3 regions of the Phytobacter sp. genome follow, and region 3 is predicted to be linked to each of the others. Evidence: predicted binding sites of a transcription regulator. Region 3 holds the regulator's gene; each other region holds the start of a gene.
The links. Region 3 encodes LexA, which represses DNA repair genes until DNA is damaged. Its sites were predicted from a motif close to TNCTGTATGTACATACAGNA; they were not measured.

Region 1 (6,173 bases), 1.6 Mb from region 3:
TGCCGTCAACAAGACCCACTGACACCAGAGTGCCATGGCTGCTGCATCAGTAATCTGCAGAGTAGATTCATATTCACTGTAGATGGATTGTGCAGCCAGCTCCGGTTCCATCTCCTGAAAATCAGCCAATGAATCACGTTCACCGACCAGAATAACTTTCAGGTCAAGCGGCATTGAGGGCACGGAGACGGGCAGGGGACGCGATTCATCGAACGACACCCAGTCAAAACGACGCCGCATCACCATGGTCTTAAGGCGCATCCAGAGTAAGGGCTGAGCCATAAGTGTGCGCAATGAGATAACCAGAACGCCGCCGTTTGCTTCGTGCACCAGACCCGGCTGTAATGTCACTTCGTTATTGAACTGACGCAAACAGCCAAATAACTGTTCGGCTTCGACCCAGTCGGCAATGACGACCTGGTGTTTTCCTGCAAAATTTGCCTCGGCATCCTTGGCTGGCCCGAAGGTAACGTGCGATCCTGCTACCTGATAGTCGCCGCCAAAAACCTGTTCTTGTTCCGGAAGGATCTCCTGCACCGCGTTTGCCAGAAGCGTAAGATACTCAGATTCCTCTGGTGCTTTAGCTAACATGAAAGGTGAAGTCGAGGACGGATGAAGCAATTGCTCCAGCGCATACTGTAATCGGGGTTGGGTATCGCCCAGGAAGAAAGCCGACTCGTCGGTTAAGACGGACTGCCCGAAGATCTCCTGATAACTATCGATATCAGGAATCAGTTCATTCCATTCAAGTTTTGTAATGGTCAAAGTCGTTTTTTTAGTCTGATGTAAAGGGCGGGATTATACCGTAAACGTCCGGGCTGCACACACGGATTAGTCGTTTTCACGGTGATGAAATGGCGCTGGCGTGCGCAGAATATGATTTCTTTTCAGCAGAGAAGAAAAAAACTGATATTCTGAACAGAGTTACACGGTAACGTTGAGAGCGCAATGAAATATCAACAACTCGAAAATCTTGAAAGCGGCTGGAAGTGGAAGTATCTGGTGAAAAAGCACCGAGAGGGTGAGCTTATCACGCGATATATCGAAGCCAGCGCAGCAAAAGAGGCTGTCGATTTATTGCTGACCCTCGAGAATGAACCGGTTCAAGTGAACACCTGGATTGAAAAGCATATGAATGCAATGCTGATCAACCGGATGAAGCAGACCATACGTGCACGACGTAAGCGTCATTTCAATGCTGAACACCAGCACACGCGTAAGAAGTCTATCGATCTCGAATTTGTTGTCTGGCAACGTCTTGCAGGCCTGGCTCAGCGTCGGGGAAAAACTCTCTCAGAGACCGTTGTGCAGCTCATCGAAGATGCTGAACACAAAGAAAAATACGCAACCACAATGACCTTTTTGAAGCAGGATTTGCAGGCATTGTTGGGTAAAGAATAATACGATTGTTTTACAGGCAATAAAAAACCCCGCAATGCGGGGTTTTTTTATAAGACTGAAACTTAAGCCTGCGGCTGAGTTACAACGTCTTTGATACCTTTAACTTCGATCTCTACGCGACGGTCTGGCGCCAGGCAATCGATCAGCGCAGGACGCGCTTTCACGTTGTCACAGGTGGTGCCAGTAACTGGGTTGGATTCACCCATGCCACGTGCGGAGATTTTGTTAGCCGGGATACCTTTGGAGATCAGGTAGTCAACCACGGACTGAGCACGTTTCTCAGACAGACCCTGGTTGTAAGCGTCAGAACCGATGCGGTCAGTGAAGCCCAGAACAACTACGGAACCGTCTTTCGGATCCAGGTTGCTCAGCTGGCTGTACATCTGATCCAGCGCCTGCTGGCCTTCAGGTTTCAGGGTTGCTTTGTTGAAGTTGAACAGAACGTCAGACTTCAGAGTGAAGTGCTTGGTCTGTACTTCTGGAGCTGGGGCTGGAGCCGGAGCAGCTACGATCGGAGCAGCTTCTTCCTGCTGACCGAAACGGTAGGAAACACCTACGCTCAGCATGCCGTTGTCCGGACGGGTACCAACGGTGTTTGCATCACCGATGTTGTTAACCCACTGGTATTCCAGACGGGTAGCGATATCGCGGGTAACTGCCCACTCAACACCACCAGCGAATACTGGGGAAACACCAGTGTCGTGATCTTTGAAGCGATCGCCAGCGACGTTAGCTGTAGCGTCTGCACGCCATACCATACCACCCAGACGGGTGTAGATATCCAGATCGTCAGTTACTGGGTAACCCAGTTTAGCGGTCAGCTGAACACCCTGAGCTTTGAACGCACCGTTTACGGTGTCGCCTTTGTAAGGCATACGACCTAACCAGTCGTAACCCATTTCAAAACCAACATACGGGTTAACCTGATAGCCACCGAACGCACCTGCACCCAGCTGGCTTTCATGAGTCGGGCCGTCGTTAGGAATGAAGCCGGTATCATGGAACTGAGACCAGCCCAGTTTACCACCTGCATACCAGGTATTATCTTTCGGAGCGGCCTGCGCTACGGTAGCGAAACCAGCCAGTGCCACTGCAATCGCGATAGCTGTCTTTTTCATTTTTGCGCCTCGTTATCATCCAAAAATCGCCATGGAAATCTCGGAAGAGAAATCACGGTTAAATCCTTCACCGGGGGCATTGCTCACTTGTTACTCAGCAGATATCTTCACGATATCTTTGGCTTAGACCAAGCACCCCTGGCGATGTAAAGTCTACAACGTAGTTGGAAACTTACAAGTGTGAACTCCGTCAGGCATATGAAAAAAAAGGCTTTGTATACACATTATTTAACAAATATGTGCAAGGAATCGCCAGCCCGAAATCGCCGCGAGGCGCGGGAGACATGACCTGGCGCGGTATTTAGTTGATTCCTCTGGAGAGTGGGCCAGAAGTAAAATTAATCCCAGGATTTATCCTAATTTTACTCAATGATACAAATTTGAGTGAATTTTTATCCCAGAATGCTGTCTCGCTCCCTGTTGATCGAGACGAACAGGACGCATCACAAATCCGATCGCATTCCCTTCTTCTGCTGCCAGAGTCAATTGTTGATGCTCGTCTTCGGTCAGTTCGTCGGCATGCCAGCCAATTACCACACTGTAATTCCCTGTGCGCAGCGCCCTAATCATTGACTCCAGCGTGAGGTCAGGTGAAAGCTGGCTAATCTGCATCACTTTGGCCAAAGGAAGACCTGCAGACTGAACCCATTCTCGGCTCAACTTTTGCTGGGGGGTGAGCCATAGCTGCCAACGTGATTGCTGGCCCAGCTGTTGGAGCAGGGGTAGCAGCAGCAGTTGTGTCATTCCGGGCTGGTCTTCGCGATAAACCACCTCACTGATAAGCCCTGTCGGGGAATCGATGGTTTGCGCACGAGGCGCAGAAATAAATTGTGTTGAACGATTTGCACGGCTTAATGAATGGTACATGATCAACCCAGCCCTAGTGGTTACTGTATGTTTATACAGTAACCCTGTAGCGTTCAAAGATCAACCTCATTTTCTGAAAGAGCCTCGCAATTTTGTAGCCTAATTATCTTCAGCAGTAAAATTCTCTTGCTGAGTGTCGTGCACTTCCCTATGTTCCTCCTTAACGGATCCGTTAACAAAGATGCTGTATTAAGCCATGATTTAAAAGGAAATAATCATGAAAAGCTTATCCTATCAAAGGATCTATTTATCGCAGGAATATCTCTCTTCTTTGGGAAAGGTTCAGTCCCGTGCTCTCTTTGGCGGCTACAGTCTGGCGGTTGAAGACGTCGTCTTTGCAATGGTGTCGGAGGGAGAATTGTACTTGCGGGTGTGTGAAGAAAGTGCACCTTATACAGTGAAACGCCAGCCTCCGTTGTTGACATACAAGAAGCGTGGTCGGGATGTGTCGCTCAATTATTATTATGTCGATGAGTCCCTGTGGCAGGATGTTCCTTTGCTCGTACGACTTTCATCCTATTCACTCAATGCCGCACGTTCGGAAATACAGCACCGTAAATCTATGTTGCGACTTAAGGATTTGCCGAATCTCACGTTTCAACTGGAGACTTTGCTTTGTGAGGCTGGTGTCAGGGATGCTGAAATGCTGCGTATGCTGGGGGCGAAAGACTGCTGGCTAAGGATAAAAAAGATGAATAAGCATTTGGGAATAAAGGTGTTATTTGCTCTTGAAGGCGCAATTTTTGGTTTACATGAGGCAGCACTCCCGACGCAGAGACGTCAGGAGCTGATAGATTGGTATAATGCTTTAGACAGCAAGGCATGGGAGCATCACTGAACAACCTGTTGTTGTAAGTGACACATCTCAGGCAGCAAGGCGATCAATAACCCAATTTGCTGCAGTACAAGGGGCTCTTTACTGTCCGGGCGAGGTTCAAGATGTCTGATACGTCGTGACAAGTCTGCCAGCGTCAATTGCACGCGCTCCTCATCGGCAGGCTGATGATGTAGCGCGTCATCGACATAGCATACGGCATCATCCAGTAACCGGAGTATGGCCGGATGCGTCAGCTGCTCGCGATGGGCACCCAGAGCTGAAATATAACTCGTAAAAGTATGGTTCAGGCACAGCAACCGGAAGGCCACTTCACGCTGTTCAACGGAGGTACCTGGCTCCGAGGCCATATTGGAGACCACGGAGGCCAGCTCAGCATCGCGGTTATAGGCATTTCTGCGCGCAATCCGATACGTCAGTCGGTTATCTCGTCCCTGATGATACTGTTCAAGAATGGCATCCAGGTAGCGGCAATTGGCATTAACGGCCTGTTCGGTAACACGCTTGAGATTGCGAAAACGCCAGTCCGGCCAGATGAAACTCACCGCAGCCCACGCGATAGCACAGCCGATCAATGTATCAATGACACGAGGGATGGCGACTTCAAACCCTTCACCGAGCAAATTGAAGCAGAGCAGGACGAGCAACGTAATAAACATGGTTGCCTGCGCATATTGCACCAGGCGAAAGGCAAAAAAGAGCACACCCGTGATGACAATCAGAATCAGTTGTCCTTCGAGTGAAGGGACAAAATAAAGTACCGGTAAACCGAGGGCAACGCCTGCCAGAGTGCCGACAATACGCAACGTTAGGCGATGACGCGTGGCATTATAGTTTGGCTGGCAGACAAAAAGACTGGTGAGCAAAATCCAGTACCCATGATGCAACCCCATCGCCTGAATGACGGCATACCCTACACAGAGCACGACAGACATGCGCACGGCATGACGAAAAAGCGCGGATTCTGGTGTGAGGTTATTGCGCAGACGCAGCCAGATATCGCTCATTCCATGCAGGCTGTCATCTGCCAACATATTTTCCGTTTCGTTAAGCGACGAGGTTTGCGGCTGACCGGATTCAATTGAGGCCAGCTGGGCATCGATAGCCCGCAGATTATCCAGCAGAAAACCGAGTGCTTTAAGTTGTGCGGCGGGTGTAGTGCCGCTGGCCCGGATCCTGTCCAGTGCGGCATCAAGATGAATAAAAGCACGCTCAAAACGGTTGTCATGCTGATAAGGGGTTCGCAGCAATATGGCCCGGGCGAGGTGCGCACAAGCCTGAGACTGTTGCGATATAAGACGCTGGAAGCGAAACATTACATCACTGTAGCGAAAATGCTCGCGTAGCGCTTGATACTGGATGTGCGATGAGCTGGCACGTTCATGAATGTCCTGGGCTGCAAAGTAGTAATGTAAGGTTCTGCGCGTGCCGCGTTGTCCCCGGTCACCACGCAGACGTGTCAACAGAGACGCTTTGGTCTGATTAAGCGTGGTAACCAGTTGCCCGTTTGCCAGCGCCAGTTCGTACAAAGGAGCCTGACTTTCATCTTCGATATCCGGGTCAAACAGGCGGGATTTGAGTTCCAGATAATGCGAAAGCTGCTCGTAGCAGCGTGCCAGATTGTCCTGTAACGGGCGAATGGGGAAGACCAAATGGCCAGCCAGAGTAAGCAGGTTAAACCAGACCGCACCCGCCAAAAGGAGCAGTGGTTGCTGATACCAGACGCTGTAGAGGGACGCGCCAAGCATGGTGTAGATAGCGATGAGTAATGCACCGAATGCGATAGTCGCATAGCGCTGCCCCAGTCCACCCAGCAGGATAAAGCCGATAGTCGATAGCACAAGCCCTGGTGCAAACAGCCATGGCCAGGGGAATAAAAGCTCAACCGAGGCCGAGGCGATAAAAAAGGAAATCAGCGTGATGATAAGGTTACGCAGTCGGCCAGTGAGACG
Region 2 (6,173 bases), 1.3 Mb from region 3:
GCTGGAAGAGGCGCGTCAGCAGCAGACGGCGCACCATTATGTTCAGGGCGATATTGAAGCGATGCCGCTGCCTGACGGGCAGTTTTGCCTGGCCTGGAGCAACCTTGCCGTGCAGTGGTGTGATGACCTGCAACAGGCATTAAGCGAACTCTGTCGGGTGGTGCGCCCGGGTGGGTATGTTGCGTTTACCACGCTGGTGCACGGGTCGTTGCCGGAACTGACTCAGGCCTGGCGGGCGCTGGATTCAGTCTCACACGCCAACCGTTTTTTACCTGTAGAGCAGATTCATGCAGCCCTGCGTGGGTGGCGTTATCAGGGCGGGGTGGAAACCCTCACGCTGCATTTTGATGATGCAGCAGATGCGATGCGTTCGCTCAAAGGTATAGGGGCAACGCATCTGCATGCCGGGCGCGCTTCAGGTCTGACGCGGGGAAAACTGCAGCAGTTGCAGCAGGCCTGGCCGCAGCAGGAGGGGAGATACCCGCTCAGTTATCAACTATTTTGGGGAGTTATCAGCCGTGACTGAACGTTATTTTGTCACCGGAACTGACACGGAGGTCGGGAAAACCGTCGCCAGTTGTGCCTTGTTACAGGCCGCCAGTCAGCAGGGATGGCGTACCGCCGGATATAAACCCGTCGCCTCGGGGAGTGAAATGACCTCAGAGGGACTGCGCAACAGCGATGCGCTGGCGCTTCAGCGTAACAGTAGCCTGCCATTGCCTTATGATGCCGTGAACCCCTGGACATTTGCGGAGCCGACGTCGCCCCATATCGTCAGTGCGGCGACCCATACGCCGATTTCGCCTCAAGGGATGTCGACCGGATTGCGTTATCTGGAAGAACAGGCCCAGTGGGTGCTGGTGGAAGGGGCGGGAGGCTGGTTTACGCCATTATCCGACACCTTTACCTTTGCTGACTGGGTAATTGCCGAGCAACTGCCGGTGATTCTGGTGGTGGGGGTGAAGCTGGGATGTATTAACCATGCGATGCTGACAGCGCTGGCGATTGAACAGGCCGGGCTAAGGCTGGCGGGGTGGATTGCCAATGATGTCCAGCCGCCGGGAAGGCGACACAGTGAGTACATTGCCACGCTGCGGCGCGTGATAAAAGCCCCGATGCTTGGGGAGATCCCCTGGCTTTCACACGCGCCGGATGAGGCAAATAACGGTCATTATCTCGATCTCAGCGTACTGACTCCGGCGTCATCCAGTGCGACAGAAGTCCGTCATCCAGTTGCTTAACGTCACCTTCGGCAACATTGCGTCCCCGGTGTAGCAGACAAAAACGGTCGGCCACCCGACGAATAAAGCTCAGGTGTTGTTCAGCCAGCAGGATAGTCATGCCCAGATCCTGATTCAGCCGGACAATTAAATTGCCGAGTTTGTGAATAAATGCCTGACCCAGGCCCCGGGTCGGCTCGTCAAGAATCAATAAACGCGGGCGGTTGACCATCGCCCGCGCCATTGCTAACTGATATTGATTATCTTCCGATAACCCAGCCCCTTTCACCTGACGAAACGCATATAACTCCGGGAAAAGGTCATATATCTCGCTGCTAACGGCGTTGCGTGGTGCTGCGCCTGCCAGAAGGGCGATGTGCAGGTTTTCTTCCACTGTCAGTTGGGAGAATATTCGCCTGTCCTGGGGGACATAGCCGATCCCCATCGCGCTGCGGTGTTCAGCCTGCAAATGCAGCATATCTTGCGGCGGCCCGCTCGCGTCCTGCCACACCATACTGCCACTCTCGACGGGCAAAAATCCGGTAATGCAGTTGATCAACGTTGTCTTTCCCATGCCTGGTAGACCAATTACAGAGGTACAGGTACCGGGAACTAAATCGAAGTCGACGTTCCACAACGTGTGCTGATTACCGTAGTACTGGTTCACCGAACGTAAACTCAACATAACCTGCTCCTTTCTCTCTTTGAGGTCAGAAAACAGGTGCAAAAGGCTTGCCAATTTACCAAAGCTGTCTCGTTTTCAGAGTCCACTGATGAAACAGGTATTTAAAACCCGATTTAAGGAAAACTGTTGAAAATCCGTGCACTTTGTCAGTGCTTTATCTGAGGTATTCTGGTGCAGAAAAATGGGTAAATGTGAGCATGATCTCATGACGTTTTGCCGTTTCGTTAGCAGTTATTCTGCGAAAATAAGTGATAAAAAATTTTTACGGCGGCGAAATCACGGGTTGTTAACAATCTGTGGGCTGGCGGTGCATACGGCCTGGAAGCAGTTATCCACTATTCCTGTGGATAACCTTGTGTATTAGAGTTAGAAAAAGTGCGACAAGCGAGTAAACACGCGGCTTGCGCATGAATTGATGCGAAAGGCGGCTTTTATAAAATAATCTTTATTTTCAAATAATTAAATAAAAGCAATGGTTGTAAGAAAAGTGTCACCCACTGCCACAAAACTTTCATTACATCTCTTGACAAGTGTTAAAAAACGAAATGTTCTGGGGATAACCCATTTCGACAGGTGTTTTATTCCGCCCTGGCGCATTTTGACGGTGAGCAGGTGATGTCGACCCTCGTGCTAGTACAGATTCATGATATCGCCACTGTTTTTTCATCCAGTATTAATGACTGGCAATTCTCGTCGCGGTGAGTAAAATTACTTTCCTGCCCGCTCATTCCTTCATCAGGTAGCTGTCCATGAGTAAATCGTTAAAACTGCATTCTGCTTTTCGCCCTTCTGGCGATCAGCCTGAGGCTATTCGTCGCCTGAAAGAGGGCCTTGAAGATGGGCTCGCGCATCAGACGCTGCTGGGCGTTACCGGTTCAGGTAAAACGTTCACCGTGGCCAATGTTATTGCAGATTTGCAGCGCCCGACGATGGTGCTGGCACCCAATAAAACCCTGGCTGCCCAGCTGTATGGCGAAATGAAAGAGTTTTTCCCGGAAAATGCGGTGGAGTACTTTGTTTCGTATTACGACTACTATCAGCCGGAAGCCTATGTGCCGAGCTCAGACACCTTTATCGAAAAAGATGCCTCGGTAAATGAGCACATAGAACAGATGCGTCTGTCGGCGACCAAAGCCTTGCTTGAGCGCCGGGATGTCATTGTGGTGGCATCTGTATCGGCGATTTATGGTCTGGGTGACCCTGATTTGTATCTGAAGATGATGCTGCACCTGACGAACGGGATGATCATCGATCAACGTGCCATTCTACGCCGCCTGGCAGAACTGCAATACACCCGTAACGATCAGGCCTTCCAGCGCGGTACCTTCCGCGTACGCGGAGAGGTAATCGATATCTTCCCGGCGGAATCTGACGATATTGCCCTTCGCGTGGAGCTGTTTGATGAAGAGGTAGAGCGGTTGTCGCTGTTTGATCCGTTAACCGGACATGTGGAATCCGTTATTCCGCGCTTTACCGTCTATCCCAAAACGCACTACGTCACCCCGCGTGAGCGTATTGTGCAGGCAATGGAAGAGATTAAAGATGAGCTGGCGGTTCGCCGTAAGTCGCTTATGGACAACAACAAACTGCTTGAAGAGCAGCGTTTGACCCAGCGTACCCAGTTTGATCTTGAGATGATGAACGAGCTGGGCTATTGCTCGGGCATTGAAAACTACTCGCGCTATCTGTCCGGGCGCGGCCCTGGTGAGCCACCACCGACATTGTTTGATTACCTGCCTGCCGACGGCCTGCTGGTGATTGATGAATCCCACGTCACTATTCCGCAAATTGGCGGCATGTTCAAAGGCGACAGGGCGCGTAAAGAGACGCTCGTGGAGTACGGCTTCCGTTTACCGTCAGCCCTTGATAACCGCCCGCTGCGATTTGAAGAGTTCGAAGCGCTGGCTCCGCAGACTATCTACGTTTCTGCGACGCCGGGTAATTATGAACTGGAAAAATCAGGTGATGAAGTTATTGACCAGGTCGTGCGACCTACCGGCTTGCTCGACCCGATTATTGAGGTGCGCCCGGTGGCGACCCAGGTTGACGATTTGCTTTCCGAAATTCGCAAACGCTCAGCCATTAACGAACGGGTGTTGGTCACAACGCTGACCAAGCGCATGGCAGAGGACTTGACCGAGTATCTTGAAGAGCATGGCGAGAAGGTGCGTTATCTCCACTCGGATATTGATACCGTGGAACGTATGGAAATTATCCGCGATTTGCGCCTTGGGGAATTCGACGTGCTTGTCGGCATTAACTTGCTGCGTGAAGGTCTGGATATGCCGGAAGTGTCGCTGGTGGCGATTCTGGACGCTGATAAAGAGGGCTTCCTGCGCTCCGAGCGCTCACTGATTCAGACCATTGGCCGTGCGGCGCGTAACATTAACGGCAAGGCGATTCTTTACGGCGATAAAATCACGCCATCCATGGCTCGTGCTATTGGCGAAACTGAACGTCGTCGTGAGAAACAACAGAAGTACAACGAAGATAACGGCATTACGCCGCAGGGCCTGAATAAGAAAGTGGTGGATATCCTGAGCCTCGGGGAAAACCTGGCGAAAACCAAAGCCAAAGGGCGAGGTAAGTCGCGGACACCAGCGCAGGCCGAAGCAGTGGAAATGGCGTTGACGCCAAAAGCGTTGCAGCAAAAAATTCACGAGCTCGAAGGGCAGATGATGCAACACGCGCAGAATCTCGAATTTGAGGAAGCCGCGCAATGTCGTGACAAGCTGCATCAACTGCGGGAACTGTTTATTACCGTCTCATGATATGAGGCCCGTCACGATTCCGTGAGCGGGCCTTAATGTTTGCTTAAGGTAGTTCCGATAATCTCCGTAGCAAAATTCAGGAGATTTCGAAATGCAAAAAGAAAATCTGTATCAATACCTGGCTGTTGCACTCTCAATGGCGATTATTATTGCTTTTAGCCACGCCTGGATCCTGAGCTACTGAGCACGATTTAACGCACAACTGGTTTGAATTTAACCCATGCCCGTACGCCAGGTGTGGGTTTTTTATTGTGTAAAAAGAATTGAGCATCATGCAGTTGGGCAATACGGGTGACAATACTGAGCCCCAGACCTGCACCACCATAACGGCTGTCCATGCGGACAAACGCCTTGCTCAGTTCACCACTGCGCGACTCATCAATGCCCGGGCCTTCATCTTCGACCGCCAGTATCGGGAAATCATCACCTTCAATGCAGATACGAATCGTGGATCCCTCAGGGCTGTAGCGGTGCGCATTCTCTACCAGATTTCTCACCAGCACGCGCAGTAACGTAGCATCCCCGGCTACCGCCACGTCCTGGTTGCTTTCAGGCAGGAGTAGAACCTGTTCTCTTTCCGCCAGCATGGCATCCAACTGGCCCCAGACCGGCAGGACCACATCCGCCATTAGCATCACTTGCTGATAGCTTCCCGCAGAGAAGGATTGCCCCACACGAGCCAGTTGAAGCAACTGCGCAATGTTTTCAGTCATTTGATCGAGTCGCTGAATCAGCGGCGCAACGTTCAGGTCGTGCGTTTTTGACATTAATTCGAGGTGCAAGCGCAAGCCTGCGAGGGGGGTACGTAATTCGTGAGCCACATCTGCCGTAAAAAGCCTTTCACGGTCGAGTGTCAATGTCAGGCGCCCCACCAGTTGGTTGATGGCTGATTCAACGGCCTGGACTTCCTGCACCGAGTTGTTCAGGGCGATAGGTTCAAGGTTATCGGGTGTACGGGCGTCAAGTTCTCGCTGCAACTCTGATAACGGACGCAGGATCATTTTAATGGCTTGCAAACAGATCAGCAGTGCCAGGCCGATAATCAACAGACTTGGCACCAGTAAACTGGCGACGGCTTCGTGCACCTCATGCTGAATATGCTTGTGGTTGTTGTGATTATGAACCGCACTTTCCACCAACAGCTGGATCTGCTCTTTGCTTTCATGCCAGAGCCAGAAAACACTGACGAGCTGACACAATACCAGAATCACGCCGATGGTCAGGACCAGTCGGCGGCGCATCGTCCAGCCTTTGACATTCATGTTCACCCTACCTGATCCTGTCTTTCTGCACTGACCAGCATATAGCCATAGCCCCGAACGGTGCGGATACGTGTTTTACCAATTTTGTCGCGCAAGTTATGGATATGCACTTCTAATGTGTTGGTGGCTGGCTCGTTGTCCCAGCTATAGATATCGTTGTAGAGAATTTCACGATGCACCGGGCTGCCAGCTTTCAGCATCAGACGTGAGAGCAGGGCGTACTCTTTCGGCGTGA
Region 3 (6,173 bases):
CATCACTGTTGTAATCATAAATGGAGGTCGTGTAATTGTAGACCCAGGTTTTTTGCAGTTTAGGTGTCACGCCAACCGACAGCGGTATGCCTCCCACGTCGAACTGATGCGCAAGGGCAATACCGTAATCCCAGACAATCGCCGCGCGCCCGGAAGCGGTTGAATTCAGATGACGTGTAATCTCATCGCTGCCTAACAGTGCGGCACTGCCTGCCTCTGTCAGCGCAGTGGTATCACTCCTCTGGATACCACGCAGGTAATTAATATCGTTTTGATCAACCGATGTGCTGACGCGTGCATGAGCATGCGCTTTGGTCACAAAGGCCATGGAAACCACATCGGTTGGAATGCTGACCGCAATACCCGCACTGGCTTTTGCCTGCGCCGTTTTGCCTTTAAGGAATTGCAGTTCATCCGCCAGATCCCCGGCAGCATTCTGGAATTCATCAACAACCGCAGCAGGATTCAACAGCACCTGTGCGGGTGTCAGGTTATCGACAAAATCTTTATAACCGTCGATTTTGTCGTTGATATCGTCAATCTCGTTACGCAGATCGTCTTTGTCAGTCACCTGCACACCGATACTCGGCAAGATGACGGTGACAGAATCATCAGGTTTTGCTTTTGCCAGAAGCGCAGGGTTGATCAGCGCCCCACTGCCATAACTTGCCGAAGCGACGCCGGTACCACCCATAGCATCACTACGTGCCTCCGCCCAGGTATTGGCTGCCCCCGCTTGATTTGCCACGCAAAAGGAGACAGCGATAGCGACCACTGAAAGTTTGAGTTTGTTTTTCACAATTATGTGTCTCGTAGTCAGATGAGTTTTTCTATGCCCCGTTCTTTTTTACATCAACGGGAATGCTCTATTGCTGCGAATAACATTGGAAAAATGGCTATTTCTGCCAAATACGCAAAAGTCGGCAGAAATTTATAGTTATAAGAAATGACCTTCATTATTTATAGAAGACGTACCGCGAATGTGAAAGTGAGCGGCATCTGCGCGCGATCTCGGCGTTTAGAGCAGAACATGGTAAAGTGAGAGATTATGCCGCCGGGAAATGAGAGGACGACAATGGAAAAGACCACTTCGCAAGAGATGCTAGCGCAGGCCGAAAAACTGTGCGTGCAGCGCAATGTGCGCCTGACTCCTCAGCGCCTCGAGGTTCTGCGGTTAATGAGTTTGCAGGAAGGGGCAATCAGTGCCTACGACTTGCTGGACCTGCTGCGCGAGAGTGAACCCCAGGCAAAACCACCCACCGTTTATCGTGCGCTGGACTTCCTGCTGGAGCAGGGGTTTGTGCACAAAGTGGAGTCTACTAACAGCTATGTGTTGTGCCATCTTTTTGATCAGCCAACTCATACATCGGCCATGTTTATTTGCGATCGCTGCGGCGTCGTGAAAGAAGAACAAGCGGAAGGGGTGGAAGATATTATGCATTCACTGGCTGCAAAATTAGGATTTGCCTTACGCCATAATGTCATTGAAGCACATGGTCTGTGTTCCAAATGTGCGGAAGTGGAAGCTTGTCGTCACCAGGGCGAATGTCACCACGATCACTCGATTCTGGTTAAGAAAAAACCGCGCTAGTGGCGGTTGAGAGTGCATTCAATTCGTTGTGTTAAGAGGGTGGTACGTCCATGTACCGTCGGGCAGGGTAGTCACTTCAATGCATATTCAGAGGGTTTGAAGGCTACCAGCGGTATTCGTTGCGGGTTTCCCAGTCAACAACTTCTTTTTCCGCCTGATCTTTTGCGTAGCCGTATCTTTCCTGAATTTTACCTACCAGTTGGTCACGTTTACCCTCGATGACGGTCATGTCATCATCAGTGAGTTTCCCCCACTTCTCTTTCGCTTTACCTTTGAACTGTTTCCAGTTACCGCCGATTTCGTCTTTATTCATAGTCATGTCCTCATCGTTCGGTTGTGAATAGCGAATCATCGTCCGTCGTTACGTTCTGAATATCCTGAACGTGAGAATAATTGTAGTCAGGGATCATACTGCAGAGGATTTATTCGGAATTTTTAACCATTCAAAAGACAATTATAAGAAGGTAAATCGAACAGATTGGGAGAGGCGCTGAGGATGAAGGTTATTTAAGATTTTGTTTTATAAAACAAAACCGTGGCAGCGGGACGCTGAACCACGGTTATGAAGAGGAATTACAACCACTCACCGTTGCGAATCACACCAACAGCCAGACCTTCAATCGTAAAGTTCTGCTCGCGCAGATTCACAACAATCGGGGAAAATTCGCTGTTTTCAGGCAGTAACTGAACGGTATTACCTTGTTTTTTCAGTCGTTTGACGGTGACTTCATCATCAATACGTGCAACAACCACCTGGCCGTTACGCACATCCTGAGTTTTATGCACTGCCAGCAGATCGCCATCCATAATACCAATGTCTTTCATTGACATGCCGCTAACGCGCAGCAGGAAATCGGCATTTGGCTTGAACAAGGACGGATCAACCTGATAGTGACCTTCGATATGCTGCTGCGCCAACAACGGCTCACCTGCCGCTACACGCCCAACCAGCGGCAAACCATTGTCTTCTGCGACGTCCAACAGCAAACGAATGCCGCGGGACGCACCAGAAACAATCTCAAGTACACCTTTACGCGCTAACGCTTTCAGGTGCTCTTCAGCTGCGTTTGGGGAACGGAACCCCAACTGTTGCGCGATCTCCGCACGCGTCGGCGGCATGCCCGTTTGGTTGATTCGATCACGAATGAGATCGAACACCTCTTGCTGCCTGGCCGTTAATGCTTTCATTCCGCCCCCTGGGTGTATATACAGTTATGCTGTGAGTATATACAGCTAAAGGCGATTTTGAAACCAAAATTACGCAAAAAACCAGCAGTTAGCGCAATTCTGGAAGGCTTATCGAAAATGGCCCCACAACAGTGAAACCCAGGTAAAGAGTGCAACCAGAATGGTCATCAGTACCGCCGCTGAGCCCATGTCCTTCGCGCGCCCGGACAACTCATGCAATTCCGAACCAATCCGGTCAACGACCGCTTCAATCGCGCTGTTAAGAATTTCAACGATCATGACCAGTGCCACCGAACCGATCAGCAATACGCGGGTGATGGCGTCGACATCAAGGAAACAAGCGATAATAATTGCCAGAATGACCGCAACGGACTCCTGACGAAAGGCAGCTTCGTTTATCCAGGCTGCGCGGACGCCTTTCCATGAATAACCGGCCGCTTTAATGATGCGGGTAATGCCAGTGGTGTTATTGGCCATTAAAAGAACCTTTTTATGTAATGAGCATCAATCTCTATGTAAGGTTATAGAGGTACAAAAGAATTTGTGCGCGCTTTCTGATATTCTTGCGGCGCATTGGCATTATTAACCAGAGGCTTTACATCGTTTATGTCCGGCTGGCCACGAATTTACTACAAATTACTTAATTTACCATTAAGCGTGCTGGTAAAAAGTAAGTCTATCCCTGCGGAACCCGCACAGGAACTGGGGCTCGATACCTCACGCCCTATTATGTACGTTTTGCCTTATAACTCGAAGGCTGACTTACTCACGTTACGCGCTCAATGTCTGGCACACGACTTGCCCGACCCGCTGGAGCCGCTTGAGATCGACGGCGTGGAGTTGCCGCGGTATATCTTCATTCACGGTGGACCACGCGTATTTACCTGGTATACACCGAAAGAAGAGTCCATCAAGCTGTTCCATGATTATCTCGACCTGCATCGCAGCCATCCTGACCTGGATGTGCAAATGGTGCCGGTTTCGATGATGTTCGGTCGTTCGCCGGGTCGCGAGAAAGGCGAGATGAATCCGCCGCTGCGTATGCTTAACGGCATTCAGAAATTCTTTGCGATCTCCTGGCTCGGGCGCGACAGCTTTGTGCGTTTCTCTCCGCCGGTCTCACTGCGCCGCATGGCCACTGAGCATGGTACGGATAAAATTATCGCCCAGAAATTGGCGCGAGTTGCACGCATGCACTTTGCCCGCCAGCGTCTTGCGGCGGTCGGTCCGCGTCTGCCTGCCCGTCAGGACTTGTTTAACAAGCTACTGGCGTCCAAAGCGATTGCCCGCGCTGTTGAAGACGAAGCACGCAGCAAAAAAATCTCCCATGACAAGGCGCAGCAAAACGCGATTGCCCTGATGGAAGAGATTGCGGCGAACTTCTCTTACGAGATGATCCGTCTCTCCGACCGTATTCTGAGCTTTACCTGGAACCGCCTGTATCAGGGCATCAACGTGCACAACGCCGAGCGCGTGCGCCAGTTGGCTCATGACGGCCATGAAATTGTCTATGTGCCCTGCCACCGCAGTCATATGGACTACCTGCTGCTCTCTTACGTGCTGTATCACCAGGGACTGGTGCCACCGCATATCGCCGCCGGTATCAACCTGAACTTCTGGCCAGCAGGTCCGATTTTCCGCCGTCTGGGCGCGTTCTTCATTCGCCGCTCTTTCAAAGGCAACAAGCTCTATTCCACCGTGTTCCGCGAATATCTGGGCGAGCTGTTCCAGCGCGGCTATTCGGTTGAGTACTTTGTCGAGGGTGGGCGCTCACGTACTGGCCGTCTGCTGGATCCGAAAACAGGTACCCTGTCGATGACCATCCAGGCGATGCTGCGCGGCGGCACCCGTCCGATCACGCTGGTGCCAATCTACATTGGCTATGAGCACGTGATGGAAGTCGGTACCTACGCTAAAGAGCTGCGTGGGGCGACGAAAGAGAAAGAAGGCTTTATGCAGATGGTGCGTGGCTTAAGCAAGCTACGTAACCTCGGTCAGGGTTACGTGAACTTCGGCGAACCTATTTCGCTGACGAACTACCTTAACCAGCGCGTGCCGGAATGGCGCGAGTCTATCGATCCTATCGAAGCCGTGCGCCCGGCCTGGCTGACGCCGGCGGTCAATGCTATCGCGGCTGACCTGATGGTGCGCATTAACAACGCAGGGGCGGCAAACGCCATGAACCTGTGCTGTACCGCTCTGCTCGCTTCACGCCAGCGTTCGCTGACCCGTGAACAACTTACGGAACAGCTGGATTGCTACCTGAACCTGATGCGTAACGTGCCTTACGCTGATGACTCTACGGTGCCGACTGCCAGCGCCGCTGAGCTTATCGCGCACGCATTGCAGATGAACAAGTTCGAGGTAGAGAAAGACACCATCGGCGACATCATCATTCTGCCGCGCGAGCAGGCTGTACTGATGACCTACTACCGCAACAACATCGCCCATATGTTGATGCTGCCGTCGCTGATGGCCGCCATCATCACTCAGCATCGTCATATTTCTCAGGACGAGATGCTGCGCCATGTTGAGCTGCTCTACCCGATGCTGAAAGCAGAGCTGTTCCTGCGGTGGGAGAAAGAGGAACTGGCGGGCGTGCTGGATAGCCTGGCTCAGGAGATGCTGCGCCAGGGCCTGGTGACCATCAAAGACGGGCAGTTGAACATCAACCCGGCCCATTCCCGCACCCTGCAACTGCTGGCGGCAGGTGCACGTGAAACGCTGCAACGTTATGCCATTACCTTCTGGCTGCTTAGCGCGAACCCGTCGTTCAACCGCAGCACGCTCGAGAAAGAGAGCCGCACGCTGGCTCAGCGTCTCTCCGTTCTGCACGGCATTAACGCACCGGAATTCTTCGACAAAGCGGTGTTCAGTACCCTGGTGCTGACCCTGCGTGATGAAGGCTTTATCAGTGATACGGGCGATGCGGAACCCGCGCAGACACTGGCGATTTATCAGTTGCTGGCAGAGTTGATTACGTCGGATGTGCGTTTGACGATTGAGAGTGCAACGCAGAGCGAGTAAGGGTTTGCGGTCTGATGCCCTCTCCCACGGGGAGAGGGAACAAACACTAAAAAAGGCAACTTACGTTGCCTTTTTGCTTTTATATCCAGTAGCTTGAAGCCAGCCCTAAAAACAGCACCAGCCCCACATAGTTATTGTTCATAAAAGCTTTAAAGCAGGCATCACGATCGCGCCCGGCAATCAGCTTTTGCTGATAGACAAAGAGCGCGCCCGCCACCAGCACCGCCCAGTAAAAATGCCAGCCCAGGCCGTTAAGTTTGCCGACAAACGCCATCAACGCCAGCACGGCAATCTGCAAAATGCCAATGATCAGCTTGTCCTGACGACCAAACAGAATTGCCGTCGATTTGATACCGATTTTCAGGTC

Region 1: the regulator LexA is predicted to act here: its motif matches at 3,408-3,427, upstream of sulA (SOS-induced cell division inhibitor SulA).
Region 2: the regulator LexA is predicted to act here: its motif matches at 2,559-2,578, upstream of uvrB (excinuclease ABC subunit UvrB).

Annotation. Positions count from the first base shown of each region.
Region 1 is NZ_JCACPZ010000004.1:420,434-426,606, reverse strand. Features, by position in the region: gene AC5JPW_RS06115 (AAA family ATPase) at 1-765, opposite strand, end outside; gene matP (macrodomain Ter protein MatP) at 949-1,401, shown strand; gene ompA (porin OmpA) at 1,464-2,519, opposite strand; gene sulA (SOS-induced cell division inhibitor SulA) at 2,886-3,386, opposite strand; gene AC5JPW_RS06095 (TfoX/Sxy family DNA transformation protein) at 3,604-4,224, shown strand; gene yccS (YccS family putative transporter) at 4,218-6,173, opposite strand, start outside.
Region 2 is NZ_JCACPZ010000004.1:650,367-656,539, reverse strand. Features, by position in the region: gene bioC (malonyl-ACP O-methyltransferase BioC) at 1-526, shown strand, start outside; gene bioD (dethiobiotin synthase) at 519-1,241, shown strand; gene AC5JPW_RS07090 (ABC transporter ATP-binding protein) at 1,183-1,905, opposite strand; gene uvrB (excinuclease ABC subunit UvrB) at 2,655-4,676, shown strand; gene pmrB (two-component system sensor histidine kinase PmrB) at 4,868-5,938, opposite strand; gene pmrA (two-component system response regulator PmrA) at 5,941-6,173, opposite strand, start outside.
Region 3 is NZ_JCACPZ010000004.1:1,998,574-2,004,746, forward strand. Features, by position in the region: gene AC5JPW_RS13495 (conjugal transfer protein TraF) at 1-799, opposite strand, end outside; gene zur (zinc uptake transcriptional repressor Zur) at 1,076-1,591, shown strand; gene AC5JPW_RS13505 (CsbD family protein) at 1,695-1,904, opposite strand; gene lexA (transcriptional repressor LexA) at 2,165-2,779, opposite strand; gene AC5JPW_RS13515 (diacylglycerol kinase) at 2,888-3,256, opposite strand; gene plsB (glycerol-3-phosphate 1-O-acyltransferase PlsB) at 3,386-5,806, shown strand; gene ubiA (4-hydroxybenzoate octaprenyltransferase) at 5,886-6,173, opposite strand, start outside.